DNA from 4 places in the Arthrobacter rhombi genome. Region 1 is predicted to be linked to each of the others. Evidence: riboswitches for the same ligand, from Rfam matches in the RefSeq annotation. Region 1 holds a riboswitch; each other region holds the start of a gene.
What was found. Region 1 has a riboswitch for S-adenosylmethionine ahead of ABD088_RS16325 (flavin reductase family protein). Riboswitches for the same ligand answer to the same signal wherever they lie in the genome.
Positions count from the first base shown of each region.

Region 1 (4,181 bases):
ATCGCCGCAGCCCAGGCCAAGGATCCGCGCTTGGACCTCCTGGACTTCACCGACCAGTTCTGCACGAAGAAGCTCTGCCCCGCAGTGGTGGGCAACGTCCTGGTCTACCGCGACCAGAACCACATCTCGGACACCTACATGGCCACCATCGCCCCCACCTTCGAGGAACGGATGTCCCGGGCGCTGCGCGGGAACGGCCTGGCCGAACAGGCGGGACTGGACCACTAACCGGCCTGACACCGGGGAGCCAGTCCACAGCTGCCCGCTGCCCCTCCTCTGGCTGCACGTTGCCGGTTAGGGTTGGTGAACTGGCATCGGGTAGGATGGCTCAGGCTGTTTGTGTCGTTTCTGATCCCTGAAGCGACCGCAGCCAACGCACAGACCCTCCTGTTACGGAAAGACCGTGACCGTTTAGCCCAAAGGAGGTGGGTTCACATGCGTGCATACGAACTGATGGTACTGATCGACCCCGAGGTCGACGAACGTACCGTGGAACCGACTCTCGGCAAGTTCCTTGATGTCGTCCGCAACGACGGTGGCACCGTCGACAACGTTGATATCTGGGGCCGCCGCCGGTTGGCCTACGAAATCAAGAAGAAGGCAGAAGCCATCTACGCGGTGGTTACCTTCACCGCTACCCCGGCCACTTCCGCGGAACTTGACCGCCAGCTGTCGCTCAATGAGACGATCCTGCGCACCAAGATCACCCGTCCGGAAGACCAGAAGGTCGCAGCAGAGTAGTCTGCCGCGATCATTCGTAGAAACCGACTCTAGGAGGCACCATGGCAGGCGAAACCGTCATCACGGTCATCGGAAATCTCACCGCTGATCCGGAACTGCGTTTCACCCCGTCGGGCTCGGCGGTGGCGAACTTCACCATCGCCTCGACCCCTCGGACCTTCGACCGCCAGACCAACGAGTGGAAGGACGGCGAAACGCTGTTCCTCCGTGCGTCGGTGTGGCGTGAGGCTGCCGAGAATGTCGCCGAAACGCTGACCAAGGGCATGCGAGTCATCGCCCAGGGTCGGCTGAAGTCGCGTTCCTTCGAAACCAAGGAAGGCGAGAAGCGCACCGTCATGGAGCTGGAGGCCGACGAAATCGGTCCCTCGCTGCGTTACGCCTCCGCCAAGGTCACCCGCACCCAACGCAACAACTCGGGTGGCGGTGGATTCGGCGGCGGCAATGCCGGAGGCAACTTCGGCGGCGGCGGCGGCAACCAGGGTGGCAACGGTGGATTCGGCGGAGGCAACTCCGGCGGAAACAGCGGCGGCTCCTGGAATGCTCCGGCCGAGGACCCCTGGTCCTCTTCCTCCTCCTCCAATAGCGGGGGATGGGGCAACTCCGGCGGCTCCGACGAACCGCCTTTCTAAAGCACCACCACTTATTCACCATCCCGCAGAAGAATTCTGCGGGCTCCACTAGATAAAGGAGCTCCACGATGGCTAAGGCTGAACTCCGTAAGCCCAAACCAAAGTCCAACCCCTTGAAGGCCGCTGACATCACCGTCATCGACTACAAGGACGTCGCATTGCTGCGCAAGTTCATCTCCGACCGCGGAAAGATCCGTGCCCGTCGCGTGACAGGCGTCTCCGTCCAGGAGCAGCGCAAGATCGCCCAGGCCATCAAGAACGCGCGCGAAGTTGCCCTGCTGCCTTACTCCGGCGCTGGCCGCGGCTAAGGAAGGGATAATCACATGGCAAAGCTCATTCTGACCCACGAAGTTACCGGTCTCGGCACCGCCGGCGAAGTAGTCGAGGTGAAGGACGGTTACGCACGTAACTACCTTCTGCCCCGCGGCTTCGCGCTGACCTGGACCAAGGGTGGCGAAAAGCAGGTCGAGTCCATCAAGGCCGCCCGCACCGCCCGCGCCGTCGCATCCCACGAGGATGCCCAGGCACTGGCCACCAAGCTGGGTTCCCAGCCGGTCAAGATCACCGTCAAGGCGGGCCAGGGCGGACGCCTGTTCGGCACCGTCAAGACCGTTGACATCGCCAACGCAGTCGAGGCCGCAGGCCTTGGCTCGATCGACAAGCGCACGGTGGAAATCCCCGAGCACATCAAGTCGACGGGCAACTACCAGGCGACTGTCCGTCTGCACGAGGACGTCTCCGCGACCATCGACCTGCAGGTCGTTGCCGCGAAGAAGTAGCCACCACGTGTCACCGGTGGCCGCCTAGAGGGCTCGAACCGGAGATCGTGCACCGAGGGACCCCGCGCTGAAAAGCGCGGGGTCCCTCGGTGCGTTAACACGGGAACCGGGGCGGCATGTGCGGACAGGATCGACGACACCTTGCGAAATGTTTCGTCGACCTTTGACGGGCGTGGACCCGCGCGCATAGCGTAGTTAGTGAATCAAGAGCGTCAACATATAAGCCCTGGCTCGTTGGCCGGCAACCCTCTCACGGTAGTGGGGTGCTCCAGGTGATGATTCGGCCGTCTGGGTCCCCGGGCGGCAAGTACCGCACATCCAACGGGGCTCCGGCCCGGGTGATGTGCCCTACGCCGGAGGTAGCACAGATGACACTGTCCACCGATCTTCAGCCCGACGCCCTACGCCAGGCCTTTGCCCAGCACCCCTCGGGTATTGCGGCGCTTTGCGCCATCATCGACGGCGAGCCCCAGGGCATCGTCGCCTCATCGTTCACCGTGGGGGTCTCCATGGACCCGCCGCTGGTGATGTTCGCGGTGCAGAACACCTCGCGCACGTGGCCCCTCGTCCGGGCGGCGGGCCGGATCGGCGTCTCGGTGCTGGGCGAGGCCCACGACGGGGTCTGCCGACAGATTGCCTCGAAGACCGGGGACCGGTTCGCCGGACTGCGCCTCGATTCAACAGACGACGGTGCGCTGTTCCTCCACGAAGCTGCCCTGTGGCTCGATTGCAGCGTCGAACAGGAGATCCCCGCCGGAGACCACCAGGTGGTTCTGTTGCGCGTCCATGGGCACGCCACCCACGACGGAGTGCACGCGCCGTTGGTCTTCCACGGATCGGCCTTCCGTACCTTGAAGGCCGAAGCCTTCGCCTAAAGAGTCCCGGAGCTACTTGCCCCGCAGTGAGTCCACGTACTGCTTGGCTTCGACCAGTCCGATTCCGGTGTCCTGCCTGACCTTTTTGATGGCTGCGATGGGGTTGCCACTGCGCACCAACTGCAGGACCCGTTCATAATCCGGGTTCCCCGGGGCAGCGGTGGCGCCTGCCGGCTCAGGATGCCCGACGCCCGTGCTCTGCCCGGTCCGACCCGGGGAGGTGCTTGCGGCCTTGGCGGCACGCGCGGTGGTCGCGGCCCTGATCTTCTCTGCCTTCTGTGTATCCAGCTGCTGTTGGCGGGCAGCGGTGGCGTTCAGGCGGGCGATATAGCGGTCCGCTTCATTGACCTGACCGCCCGGACGTGTCGTGAAGACCCAGGAGAGAGCGCCAAACACCGCGAGGACCGCGACCACTGTGATGACGAGGACGAGTAGTGTCCCACCGTTGACGTCCAACATGTCCACTCCTGGGGTACTTGCCACCGCGGCACGGTGGACTGGTCTCCATCATGCCACCGCTGGGGCCGGGGTGCGGGTTCAGGGTTGGTGGAGCTCGGTGGTCGCATGGTGGTAACCCGATGCCATGAGCTGGCGGAGCACGTCCGCGTCGACGTCGGCGAGCCGCGTGACGTACAGGCATGAGGCGCCCACCCGGTGGTTGCCGAGCCGGGGCAGCAGATCTACGGCCTCGGGGCCGGCGGTCAGCCCGTAGAGGGAGATCGCTGCCTTGCGGGGGGAAAAGCCGATGGCTGCTGCGTCGCCTTCGCGTCCGGTCGGGTAGCGGTAGTGGTAGCTCCCAAAACCGACAATGCTCGGCCCCCACATCACCGGGGGTTCGCCGCTGGCCTCCTGCATCATCTCCAGGACCCGCAGCCCATCGGTGCGCCGTATGGTGTGCCCGATGGCACCGATGAATTCGAGTGGATCCAGGTCCGTTGGCCGGGTCTTCGCCTCTGACATGGCGACAGTATCGCAGCACCATGAAACGGCTGCAATGCGGGGACACTCCCTGCCGTGGACCCCGGAAGTCAAGTCACCCACAGGGAGCGGCGTGTCTGTGGATAAGAAGCCGCAGCTTGTGGATAACGATGCCCTACACGCTTGTCGGCTGCTTGGCAACCTCAAAGCAGGGCCTGAATGTTGGGTGCAGAAGTTTT
Region 1 covers NZ_BAAAIV010000025.1:129,041-133,221, forward strand. The annotation lists gene ABD088_RS16300 (acyltransferase family protein) at 1-228, shown strand, start outside; gene rpsF (30S ribosomal protein S6) at 436-741, shown strand; gene ABD088_RS16310 (single-stranded DNA-binding protein) at 783-1,370, shown strand; gene rpsR (30S ribosomal protein S18) at 1,439-1,678, shown strand; gene rplI (50S ribosomal protein L9) at 1,694-2,149, shown strand; SAM riboswitch class IV at 2,351-2,465, shown strand; gene ABD088_RS16325 (flavin reductase family protein) at 2,518-3,024, shown strand; gene ABD088_RS16330 (hypothetical protein) at 3,037-3,483, opposite strand; gene ABD088_RS16335 (DUF1801 domain-containing protein) at 3,562-3,984, opposite strand.

Region 2 (4,181 bases), on a different contig from region 1:
GAAGGCGCCTCGGATGGCCCGCCGGCGTGCGCCCGACATGGGTCGCGCGCGTCCCGGTCACTCGGGGAGGGGCGGCAACGGTGCCGACTGCCCTTCGATGCGGACGGGCAGTACGTCGTCACCGCGCAGCATGGTGCGGAGCAACCGGCGTGGCTCCCAACGGAGCGACATGGACGCCGGGTCGCGCCGCAGAACCATGCCCCCGTTCGGAGTCGCATACCGCTTCTCCAGATCGCCCAGCTCCTCTGCACGCAGCAGGGCGACCGTACTACCCACCGCCTGGTCGACCAGGCGGAGCAGTGAGGAGGGTCCCCTCAGGTCGGACGCGACGAGGTGCTGCTCACTCGTGGCGAGGATCGTCCTCTGCGCCGCGCGTGTCACGACCAGAGGACGGGACGGACCCTCCAGCAGGCCAGCCAGCACGTCCGCCGCTGCATCCGGACGACCGGCTTTCCGCGCCGCCGCCTGCATCCGCCGCAGGCGGCCCGGCTCACGGAGGACCCCGTCGATCTTCCAGCCGATCGTGGCGGTGGTGTTGCAGCGCACGGCGGCCCCCTGCTCCATCAGGTAGTCGCCGTTTCGGACCTCCTGGCCCGGGATGGGGTTCACCAACACCATGGGCAGCCCCGCGGCCATGCATTCCGACGCCGTCAACCCGCCCGGTTTGCCCACGAACAGGTCGGCGCGACGCAGCAGCTCCGGCATCTTGTCCGTGAAGCCAATCACGCGGTAACGGTCGCCGGCAGGCTCCACCAGCTGCTCGATGCGCCGACGCAGCGCGTCATCGTGTCCACACACGACCGTGGCCGTGAATGCGGACCGCATATGCAGCGTCTGCTGCACAACTGCGGCGGCGTAGTCACCGCCTTTGGCGCCCGCGGAGATCAACAGCATCGGGGGCTCGTTGGCATCGCGCGCGGGCGTGGTGTCCGGCTTCACCGCGATGGGGATCCCCGTGGCCGCGATGCGGTCGGTAGGCAGACCAAGCGCGGTCAGCTCGATCCTCGCCTCTTCCCTGGCCACGAAGAGCTGGTGGAACGCGCTCGTCAGCCACAGGCCTTGGAAGTCGTAGTCCGTCGTGACGACAGCCGTCTTGGCGTCGATCACGCCCCGAAGGAGCAGGGTTGCCAGCAGCTGGGCCGGCAGGAAGTGCGTACACACGATCGCCGTCGGTCGGAACCGTTTGATCGCACGGACCACCGGAAAGGCATTCACCCGAGTCCAGGGGTCGATCGGGCCTCGGCGCCGGAACGGCGGGTCACTGGCGTCGTAGCCCCACTCGACCAGCCACGGCAGGCCCTCGACCAGAACGAAGTACCCCTTCCCCAACACGTCTCGGTAGAGCGCGCTACTGACCTGCAGGACGTCCAGCACCTGCACCTCGGAAATGTCGGCGCGCGCGGAGCACGCCTGCTGTACCGCCGCCGCGGCGCTGTTATGCCCCGATCCCACCCCTGCGGACAGGATCATCACGCGCTCACCTCCGGCGGTGTTGGAGCCCCGTGCCGGCGTCTTACGCATGAGGAAAGAGTAGCGGACCGCATCGTCTCCCACGGATCCACATCTACTGGCGGATACTTTTTCTTCGCGACAGGGCCAGGAGGACTTGAGCGACGTGGCTGGGTCTGCACCATGGACCTGCCACCGTTCACGTCAGCCCAGCCTGGGCATCAGGGCCACGGAGCTTGCGCCGTCGCCCTCTCAATCGGCGACGCCATAACGGTCGGCGTCGGACTTTTCGATAGCTAGCCCCCTCACGGAGCCAAGCTGGAGGAGTTCATCGGCGCACCGGTGTTCCGGTAACCGCGGCGAACTGTGCGGCCAGCTGCTCATCGTGCTCCAACTGGCACGGTTTCAACGGCCGGGCTGCCAGCTGCACGTAGGCCCGTCCGGCGCTGCGCTGCGGATCGGCCGGTACGGCCAGGAGCCGTGCGCCCGGATGCCAGTGGCAGGTCACCGCGCCCACCAGCGGCAGCCCGGCACCGTCGTCGTGCCCGGGAACCGGGAGCGTACAGCGCAACGCGGCGGCCAGCTCGGCCACCCCGTGGTAGTGGCCGCGCCAGCGCACCCCGGTGGGGCAGGCCAGGGTGAGCGACTGGGTGGGGGGATCGACGAAGACGGTGACCGGAACCCAGGCGGCGGCGTCGGCCAGCAGTTCGGGGTGGGCCGTTCCGAACGCGGGACGGTGCCCCGGGGTGCCGGAGTGGCAGTCGGAAGCGGGACGGTGGGTGGACAGATGGCCCATGGGTTGCCTTTCGCGTGCTCTTGCCCGACACCGTGCGTGCCGGGCCGCTTCGTCATCCGAACCACCCGTGAAGCATGGGGTTGGTGTGCGGCCGGGTCGGAGCCCGTGCATGGCCGCATCTCGTGAAGCTGGAACCCAGCCTAGCGGATGCGAGACGCGGGGTAACTTCTTCGCCCGTGGCGTAGCCGGTTTGCGTTGGGCTTCCACGTGGGATGGGATGGGGAAAAGACCTTTGCCGGGTTGTGCCCGGCCCCCGAAGGAGTGATCCGACAATGACCGTCCCCGCAGCCGCCCGGCCGCCGCGCCCGCTGGTGGTGCTGGAGGTGGTGACCCGACGCAAGATCGGCAAGCACATGGTCCGCCTGACCCTGGGTGGGGAGGGCTTCGCCGCCTTCCGCAACAAGGAAGCCACCGACAAGTACGTCAAGCTGCTGTTCGCCGATCCCGCCCTGGGCCTCACCCCGCCCTATGACCTGGAGGAACTGCGCGCCGTGCTGCCGCCCGAGCGGATGCCGGTGCGGCGTACCTACACGGTGCGCAGCGTCAACGAGGCGGCCGGGACCCTGCAGATCGACTTCGTCGTGCACGGCGAGGACGGCATCGCCGGGCCGTGGGCCAACCACGCCAAGCCCGGGGACCTGGTCTGCTTTTCAGGCCCCGGCGGGATGTATGTCCCCTCCCCGGAGGCTGACTGGCACCTGCTCGCCGGTGACGAATCGGCGCTGCCGGCCATCGCCGCCGCCCTGGAGGCCATGGACCGCTCCGCGGTCGGCGAGGTCTACGTCGAGGTCGCCGAGGAGAAGGACGAGATCAAGTTCAAGGCCCCCAAGGGCATGAACGTGCACTGGTTGCACCGCGGTGGCCCGTTCACCCCGGAGAGCACCCGGCTGGCCGCAGCCGTCATGGCCGGCACCTGGCGCGAGGGCGACGTGCAGGTCTTCGCCCACGGTGAGCGCGAGATGGTCAAGGCGCTGCGCCGCTACCTCGCGGATGAAAAGGGAGTGGACCGCAAGGCGCTCTCGCTCTCCGCCTACTGGGCGTTCGGCAGGGCCGAGGAGACGTTCCAGGCGGAGAAGCGCGAACCCATCGGGCAGATCTTCCCCGACGAACCAGGGATCCAGACCGCAGTCCGCGGCTGAGCCCGGGTCTACCGGATCCCCGGATGGCTTCGGGCTGCGGGATCCAGCACGACGGCGGCGCCTACCTGTCGTACGCTTCCTGGCTCCACAGGTGGAACAGAGCGTGCGCCCGGTAGGGGCGCCACGCTTCCGCCCGGTCCGCTGACTCCCGGGCACTGATCCGCCCCAGCGCCCGGCGCAACACCAGGTCTCCGGGGGTGAACGCATCGGGATCCAGCCGGGCCCGCACGTCCAGGTAGTCTGCGCTCCAGGGGCCGATGCCCGGAAGCGCCAGCAGCTCGTCGCGGGTGAGCGGGAACGCGCCGGCCGGTTGCGCGCCGGCGTGGCTGAAGGCGTCGGCCACGGCCAGCAAGGTGCGGGTACGGGCGTGTGTCAGCCCGATCGCCGCCTGCAGTTCAGCTGCGGGAATCCGCGCGACGACGTCCGCCGCCGGGAACAGCTTCATCCCGGCCACCGGAGTGCCGCCGTACCCGGTAACGAGACGGCCGGCGAAGGTCCGCATGGCTGCCACGGAGACCTGCTGGCCCAACACGGTCGTCGCCGCTGCCTCGAAGGGATCGGGGTAGCCGATCCGCCGCAGCGCCGGGCGCCGGGTGACCAGCGGCGCGAGCAGGGGATCGCGCGAGAGGTGGGCGTTCACGGGCGTCAGGTCGTCATCAAGTCCCAACCAGCGGCGGATGATGGCCTCCAGCGTGGCCGCCTCGGCGGCATAGAGCGGGTCCCCGAGGGACCTCGCCCGGACCGCGGTCTCGTCGAACTGCAGCGCCAGCGGGACGACGCGGTCGCCGATCGCCACC
Region 2 covers NZ_BAAAIV010000011.1:127,503-131,683, forward strand. The annotation lists gene ABD088_RS09995 (MGDG synthase family glycosyltransferase) at 58-1,521, opposite strand; gene ABD088_RS10000 (hypothetical protein) at 1,778-2,245, opposite strand; SAM riboswitch class IV at 2,257-2,373, opposite strand; gene ABD088_RS10005 (siderophore-interacting protein) at 2,518-3,384, shown strand; gene ABD088_RS10010 (DNA-3-methyladenine glycosylase family protein) at 3,446-4,181, opposite strand, start outside.
Region 2: it holds a riboswitch for S-adenosylmethionine, as region 1 does, so the genes downstream of both, ABD088_RS10000 (hypothetical protein) here and ABD088_RS16325 (flavin reductase family protein) in region 1, are expected to answer to the same signal.

Region 3 (4,181 bases), on a different contig from region 1:
GGCGGTAGCCGGCCGCGCGGTGGGTGTCCTTCACCCGGTCGCCGGCGCCGAAGAGCTTCTGGCGCAGGGTGCCGGGCGTGTATTCGGTGGGGTAGGCGCCAAGTTTCTGCAGCTCGGGGATGACATGTTCCACGACGTCCTCGAACGTGCCCGGGGTGATGGCGTAGGCCAGGTTGAACCCGTCGACGTCGGTGTCCTCGACCCATTCGACGAGCTTGGCCGCGACTTCCGCGCCGCTGCCCACGGTCACCGGACCGAACCCGCCGACGCCGATCCATTCGGCGAGCTGGCGGATGGTCCACGGCTTGCCGTCGTCGCCGGAGGCCTTCTTGAAGGTCTCGACCGAGGACTGGATGGCGTTGGATTGCACATCCTCGCCGATGACGTCATCGAGGTCGTACTGGGACATGTCGATGCCGGTCCAGCCGGAGAGCAGGGCCAGGGCGCCGTCCAGGTCGGTGTAGGAGGCGTAGTCCGCGTACTTGGCCTGGGCCTCCTCGGTGGTGGCACCGGTGATGATGGTCTGCATGGTGTAGATCTTCACGTCATGGGCATCGCGTCCGGCGGCCACGGCATTGGCGCGGATCTTCTGCACCGATTCGACCAGCAGCTCCTTGGTGGGGCTGTTCACGAAGACCGATTCGGCGTTCTCACCGGCGAACTCCAGGCCGCGCTTGGAGGCACCTGCCTGGTAGATGACCGGCGTGCGCTGCACCGAGGGTTCGGTGATGGCGATGCCCGGGACCTTGAAGTACTTGCCCTCGTGGCCGATCTCGTGGACCTTGGACGGGTCAGTGTAGACGCCGGACTCACGGTCGCGGATGACGGCGTCATCTTCCCAGGAGCCCTCGAGCAGCTTGTAGACGACTTCGAGGTACTCGTCGGCGTGGTCGTAGCGCTCGTCATGTTCCATCTGGTCTTCCTGGCCCATGTTGCGGGCGGCGGAGGGCAGGTAGCCGGTGACGACGTTCCAGCCGATGCGGCCGTTGGTCAGGTGGTCCAGGGTCGCCAGGCGGCGGGCGAACGGGTACGGGTGCTCGTACGCGGTTCCGGCGGTGACGCCGAAGCCCAGGTTCTCGGTGACCGCTGCCATGGCGGAGACCAGCAGGAACGGGTCGTTGACCGGGACCTGCGCGCCGGCGGAGAGCGGCGTGGTGTTGGTGGAGCCGTAGACGTCGTAGGTGCCCAGCACGTCGGCGATGAAGATGCCGTCGAACAGGCCCTTCTCCAGTGTCTTGGCCAGTTCGGTCCAGTAGCCGAGCTCCTTGTAGCGCCAGGCCTGGTCCTGCGGGTGGCGCCAGAGGCCGGGCGACTGGTGGACCACGCAGTTCATGTCGAATGCGTTGAGGCGGACGTGGCGGCGTGCCGGTGTGGTGCTCATTGTTCTCCTTCGGGGGTCCTGAGGTCGCCGACGGCGCTGAGCTTGCGCGGGGCCGTGGCGTTGACCTCGTAGTCGCCGACGATGCGGGACTTGTACATGGCGGGGTTGTGGGTGGCCACGGTGCGCGCGTTGCGCCAGTGGCGGTCGAGGTTGCAGCGGGTGGAGGTCGAGGAGGCACCGAGCCCGTCGAAGAGCGAGGTGGCAGCCTGCAGGACCAGCGGCTGCACGGCGGACTGGGCGCGGTTGGCCGCGAGCTCGCAGACCGCATACTGCTCGGCGGCGCTCAGACCGGGTTGGCCGATGGCCTCCTCGAGCTCGGCGGTGGCGGCCAGCACGATCGCATCCACGGCGAACGTCGTCGCGGAGATCTCCCCGATGACCTGCAGCACCTGGGGTTCACGCCGCGAGGCCACCCCGGTCCCGGTGCTGAACGCCCGGGTGCGCAGTTGGGTGTGGGCCCGCGCATCGGCGAGCACGGCGCGGGCGATTCCGGCCTGGACGGCGAGCAGGACCAGCTGGAAGATGGCCGACTCCGGGTGGATCTCCAGGACCGCCGGATCCAGCAGGGTGTCGACGGGGACCCGCTCAAAGGTCGTCGAGCCGGTGCCGGTGAGCTGCTGGCCGAAGCCGTCCCAGTCGTCGTAGATCCGCACTGCCGAATGCCGGGTGGACACCACGGCGATGTGCCGGCCGGGCACTCCGGGAGCGGTCGCGGTGACCGCGACCCAGTCGGCGAAGATCGTTCCGGTGCAGTAGTACTTCTCCCCCGTGAGCAGCCATCCGGTGCCGGTCGACTCGACGACGGTGTTGAGCTGGCCCAGGTCGTTGCCGCCGCGTTCGGTGTAGGCGTTGCCGACGATCTGGCCCGTGACGAAGCGCGCAAACCAGCGGGCCTTCACCGACTCGTCCTCGAGCAGCAGCACGGATTCAACGAAGCCGATGTGCGAACGCAGCAGCTGGGCGATCTGTGAATCAGCCTCCCCGAGTTCGATCAGCAGGCGGAAGGAGTCCACCAGGGTGGCCCCGAATCCGCCGGCCGCGCGGGGTACCCGCAGGGCACCGAACCGTGCCTGGTTCAGCCAGCCGACTTGTTCGATGGGCAGGATCCGTCCGGCATCGCGATCCGCGGCGCCCTCGGCGATCCGGGCGAATACGGGGCGGAAGATCGCGGCGAGCTCGTCGTAGCGGGAATCGGCTGGGACGCCGGGGGTGAGCTTGATCAGGTGGCGGGGGGCCACCTCGTCGATCGGCACAGCGGACATTGACAATCACTCCATCGGTTCCGGCGTGAGCACCTTCCTCCCGGGTGAACGGGAAGGGGTTGCTGCGGCGTCATCGAGCCAGATCTCTCGGCCGCTCTGGATGGTTACTGCCTCCATTGGGCCACACGAAGTACCCCCACGACAACCACCGTCCCCCGCATGACGACCCGTTCCCAGCCCGGGGGCACCCCGGAACACCACCGCCCAACGTCGAACAATGGCGGTGATTTCGGGGTTTCTGGTGCGATTTATTCACCACCGGGACCCCCGCAGGACCCTTGATGAAATATTTCGCAACGCGTCGCAGAAGTTGCCCGCACCCCACCCGCTGGTCTTCAGTAGAGGGGAACCCATCCCGAGCGGCCGAGAGACGTGGCTCCGTGACGCCGCAGCAACCACGCCGGACGGCGCAGCACCCCAGGTGCGGCGGCATCCGGCACAGGTGCTTCCGCCATGACCGATGGAGCTGATTTCATGAGCACTGCCCCCACATCCACCACCGTCGCCCTCGACGCGTCCGCCGTCGGACCCGACACCGGGTTTGCCTCCGAGGCCGAACGCCTGGACTTCTGGGCCGCCGCCGCAGCCCGGCTGCAGTGGGCCGAGCCCTGGCACACCATCCACAGCGCCACCCCCGTGGATCCGCAGGCCCGCCGCGGCCCGGAGCTGCGCTGGTTCGAGGGCGGGACGCTGAACGCCGCGGTGAACTGCGCCGACCGCCACGTTGCGGCAGGTCGCGGCGACAAAGTGGCCCTGCACTTCGAGGGCGAACCCGGCGACCGCCGCACGGTCACCTACGCGGAGCTGACCGAACTCGTGTCCCAGGCCGCCAACGCGCTGACGTCGTTGGGCATCGGGGCGGGTGACCGCGTGGTCATCTACCTGCCGGTGCTGGTGGAAACCATCGTCATCACGCTGGCCTGCGCCCGCATCGGTGCGGTGCATTCGCTGGTCTTCGGTGGCTTTTCCGCCGAGGCGCTGCGGTTCCGGGTCGAGGACACCGGCGCAAAGCTGCTGGTCACCACCGACGGCCAGTTCCGCCGGGGCACCGCCGTCCCGGTGAAGGACAACGCGGACGCCGCAGTCGCCGGGGACAACGCGATCGAGCACGTTCTCGTCATCCGCCGCACCGGCAGCGACATCGCGTGGACCGCAGGCCGGGATCTCTGGTGGCACGAGGCCGTCGAGACCCAGCCGCGCACCCACGCCGCCCAGGCGTTCGACGCCGAGACGCCGCTGTTCATCATGTACACCTCCGGCACCACCGGCAAGCCCAAGGGGCTGGTGCACACCACCGGCGGCTACCTCACCCAGGCCTCGTGGAGCCACGAGTTCCTCTTCTCCCACCCCGATCCGTCCCGCCGCGGCGACGACGTCCACTGGTGCACCGCCGACCTGGCCTGGGTCACCGCCCACACCTACGAGATCTACGGTCCGCTCTCCAACGGCGTCACCCAGGTCATCTACGAGGGCGTCCCCAACGCCCCACACCCCGGCCGGCACTTCGAGATCATCGAACGGTACGGCGTGACCAGCTA
Region 3 covers NZ_BAAAIV010000003.1:184,203-188,383, forward strand. The annotation lists gene ABD088_RS01880 (LLM class flavin-dependent oxidoreductase) at 1-1,381, opposite strand, end outside; gene ABD088_RS01885 (acyl-CoA dehydrogenase family protein) at 1,378-2,643, opposite strand; SAM riboswitch class I at 2,652-2,750, opposite strand; gene acs (acetate--CoA ligase) at 3,097-4,181, shown strand, end outside.
Region 3: it holds a riboswitch for S-adenosylmethionine, as region 1 does, so the genes downstream of both, ABD088_RS01885 (acyl-CoA dehydrogenase family protein) here and ABD088_RS16325 (flavin reductase family protein) in region 1, are expected to answer to the same signal.

Region 4 (4,181 bases), on a different contig from region 1:
CGGCCATGCAGCGGCCCGCCGGTCCCGAGGTGGCCGGATCGGCGGCGGCGCTGCGGATCGTCGAGTACGTCTGGGCCGTCCTGCGCGGCTATGACCTGCCCGCGAACGAGCTGGTGCACGCCACCCGATTCGTCGGCGCCACGCTCAACGGCTACCTGGCGTTGGAGAAGGCCGGCTCCTTCGAGCACCGCAGTGATCCCACCGATTCGTCCTGGCGGCGCACCCTGTCCGCCCTTGACCGCGCACTACAGACCTGGGCCACCGCCCTCGAAGGAGAAACGCCAGCATGATCACCACACCCCTGACGCAGGACATCATCCGCGGCGCCGCGGAACTGGAGGACGGATCCCACGGCGTACGACTCCACCGGCTGCCCGGCTGGGTCCGCCAGCAGTTCCCGGATCCCCAGCTGCTGGCCATGGAAGCCCAGCCCTCCGGAGTCAGGATCGCCGTGCGGACCACCGCGACACGGATCGAACTCGTATCGCATCCCTCGCCGGTCCTCTACCTCGGCACCCACCGGCCGCGGGGACGCATCGACGTCTGCGTGGATGGCGAGCTGCAGCTGGGCGATGAACTCACGGGAGGCGACGCCACCGAAATCGATCTCACGACCGGCTCCATGCGGCAGGTCCCCGGCCCCTCCCACACCACCGTCGTCGAGGGACTGGCCGCGACGTCCAAGGCCGTGGAGTTCTTCCTGCCGCACAACGAATCCCTGGAACTGGTCAGCCTGGCCTCCGATGCCCCGCTCGAGCCCTTGGAACAGACGAAGCCGCTGTGGGTCCACCACGGCAGCTCCATCAGTCAGGGGTCCAATGCCGCCTCCCCGAGCGCGATTTGGCCGGCGCTGGCCGCCCGGCGGGGGAACGTCGAGCTGCGCAACCTCGGGCTCGGGGGCAGCTGCTTCGTCGATCCCTTCATCGCGCGGGTCATCCGCGATGCGCCGGCGGACGTCATCAGCATCAAGCTGGGCATCAACATCGTGAACCTGGACGGGATGCGGGTGCGCGCCCTGGTCCCGGCGATCCACGGGTTCCTGGACACCATCCGCGACGGGCATCCCACGACGCCGATCGTGCTGGTATCCCCGATCTTCTGCGGGATCCATGAGGACACCCCGGGTCCCGGGGGATTCGACCCGGCCAGCATGGGCACGGAGCAGGTGAAGTTCATCGCCACCGGCACCACCGGGGACGAGGCGCTGGGGCGGTTGACGTTGCAGGTGATCCGCCGGGAAATGCGCTCGCTGATGGAGCGCCGCGCTGACGACGCCAACTTGCACTTCCTCGACGGGCTGGAACTCTACGGGGAAGCCGATGCCGCCGACGCCCCATTGCCCGACAACCTGCACCCCGATACGGCCACCCACCGGCTCATCGGTGAACGGTTCGCCGACCACGCCTTCGCGGCCACGGGCCCGTTCGGCGCCGTGGTCCGCCCGCACCAGGCGGAACCCGGGGAATGACAACGACGGCGGCCCGCGGGCCGCCGTCGTTCATGAAATGCAGTTCCGGAAACGGATCAGAGGGTGATGGTTCCCTGCGGGGTCTCGAAGGTCACGGACATGATGCCCGGGGTGCCGTTGGGCGCCTCCCATTCGACGTCGACATCCTCCAGCGGCGACGCGGCCGGGGTGCCCAGCCACTCGCGCACCCGCTCGACCGAACCGGCGATGGTGATGCCGGAGATGCGGCTGGTGGGCTCCAGCGCCTTGGACGGGTGCAGGTGCTCGGTGCCGTCGTCCCACCGCAGCATGTAGGGCACCTGCGGGTCGGCGATCAGGCCCTTGATGCCGATCTGCTGCCAGGTCAGTTCCTGGCCGTCGGGGAACTTGCGGTTACCCGGAACGGAGGAGCGGCCCAGGCGTTCCTCGAACGGTGCCAGGTCGTCGACGCAGACACACCAGCCCATCCAGCCGCCGCCCATCTCGGAGCGGGCGCGCACCGCCTGCCCGAACGGGGCCTTGTCCGAGGCCGGGTGGTCCAGGACCTCCACGACCTCCAGGTACTGCGTGTTCTGCAACGGGAAAATGACGTTCCTGGTCCCGAATCGGGGATGGATGCCGCCCTTGACCGACTCGATCCCCAGGGTCTTGGCTACACGGGAGGCCGTGGCGGCCAGCCCGTCTGGTCCGCATGCGTATGAAACGTGATCCAACCTCATCATGCGTTCATGATGGCACTTTGTGAGGTGTGTCTCGACTTAGGGTCACCTAAGTCATTCGGCCTGCGTCCACCGTCCCGCGCTGCCGGCGATTGTTGCGCACGCCGTCATATTGGGTGCCCATGGGTTGCGGGACCGCGGGGGATCTAGAACACTGGATGCAGGTCATGAGTGCCAGCGCAAAACCCCGGTTTGCTGGCCGGCAACCCTCCACTCGCGGTGGGGTGCCCCGGGTGAAGACCAGGTCCGCCTCCAGCTGGAGAACGGGCAAGCGCGGGTCACCTCCCGGCACCCCACGGGGTGGCGCGGAACAGGGACCCCTGAGCAGTAGAAGGGGACAACACATGTCCGCATCATGGTCTTTTGAAACCCGCCAGGTCCACGCAGGCCAGACCCCCGATCCGGCCACCGGGGCCCGGGCACTGCCGATCTACCAGACGACGTCGTTCGTCTTCCCGAGTGCCGAGAGTGCGGCCGCACGGTTCGCCCTGCAGGAACTGGAGCCGATCTACACGCGCATCGGCAACCCCACGCAGGAAGCGGTGGAGAACCGCATCGCCGACCTCGAGGGCGGCGTCGGCGCACTGCTGCTGGCCTCCGGGCAGGCGGCCACCACCTTCTCGATCCTCAACGTCGCCGGAACGGGTGACCACATCGTGGCCAGCCCGAGCCTCTACGGCGGAACGCAGAACCTGCTCAAGCACACGCTGCGCCGGCTGGGCATCGAGGTCACATTCGTGGCCGACCCGGACAACATCGACGAGTGGCGTGCCGCCGTGCAACCGAACACGAAGGCCTTCTTCGGCGAGGTGGTCTCCAACCCGCGCCAGGACGTGCTGGACATCGAGGGTGTCAGCGAGGTGGCCCACGCCGCCGGCGTTCCGCTGATCGTGGACAACACCCTGGCCACCCCGTACCTGATCCGCCCGTTCGAATGGGGCGCCGACATCGTGGTGCACTCGGCCACCAAGTACCTCGGTGGCCACGGCACCGCCGTCGCCGGGGTCATCGTGGACTCGGGCACGTTCGACTTCGCGCAGGATCCCGACAAGTTCCCCGGCTTCAACACCCCCGACGAGTCCTACAACGGACTGGTCTTCGCCCGCGACCTCGGCGTCAACGGAGCACTGGGCGCCAACCTGGCGTACATCCTCAAGGCGCGCGTGCAGTTGCTGCGCGACCTGGGCTCCGCCGTCGCCCCCTTCAACGCATTCCTCATCGCGCAGGGCCTGGAAACCCTGAGCCTGCGGATGGAACGCCACGTGGAAAACGCGCAGAAGGTCGCCGAATGGCTCGAGGCCCACGCCCAGGTCGAATCCGTGGCCTTCGCCGGGCTGGCCTCCAGCCGCTGGCATGACCGCGGCCGCACGTACGGGCCCCGCGGCACTGGTGCGGTCCTGGCCTTCGAGATCGCCGGTGGCGAGGCCGCCGGGCGTGCCTTCGTCGACGGTTTAGAACTGCACTCCAACGTCGCGAACATCGGCGATGTCCGCTCGCTGGTCATCCACCCGGCCTCCACCACCCACTCCCAACTCAGCGAGGCCGAGCAGGTCGCCGCAGGGGTGAGCCCGGGACTGGTCCGCCTCTCCGTGGGCATCGAGCACATAGACGACATCATCGCTGACCTGGAGCTCGGGTTCGACGCCGCCACCGCCACCGCAGTGCCCGCCGGCGGGGAATCCCAGGCCGCCCGGTGACCCAGGGCGTCGACAACGTGAGGGGACAGCTGCGCACCGGCAGTACGCCGGTCATCCGCGACGGCATCCTGAAGTGCGTCCCGATCGGTGGCTACCGGTTCGAGACGGGCGGCTGGCTGCCCGAAGTGATGATCGGCTACGAGACCTGGGGGACGCTGAACGCCGACGCCTCCAACGCGGTCCTGCTGCTGCACGCGCTGACCGGGGACACCCATGTCTCCCGCGGCCACGGCCGGGAGGACGGGTGGTGGGACGGGTTCGTCGGGCCCGGCAAGACCATCGACACCGACCGGTTCTTCGTGGTCGCGCCGAACATGG
Region 4 covers NZ_BAAAIV010000015.1:80,492-84,672, forward strand. The annotation lists gene ABD088_RS13555 (TetR-like C-terminal domain-containing protein) at 1-290, shown strand, start outside; gene ABD088_RS13560 (SGNH/GDSL hydrolase family protein) at 287-1,468, shown strand; gene ABD088_RS13565 (VOC family protein) at 1,525-2,169, opposite strand; SAM riboswitch class IV at 2,330-2,446, shown strand; gene ABD088_RS13570 (bifunctional o-acetylhomoserine/o-acetylserine sulfhydrylase) at 2,511-3,863, shown strand; gene metX (homoserine O-acetyltransferase MetX) at 3,917-4,181, shown strand, end outside.
Region 4: it holds a riboswitch for S-adenosylmethionine, as region 1 does, so the genes downstream of both, ABD088_RS13570 (bifunctional o-acetylhomoserine/o-acetylserine sulfhydrylase) here and ABD088_RS16325 (flavin reductase family protein) in region 1, are expected to answer to the same signal.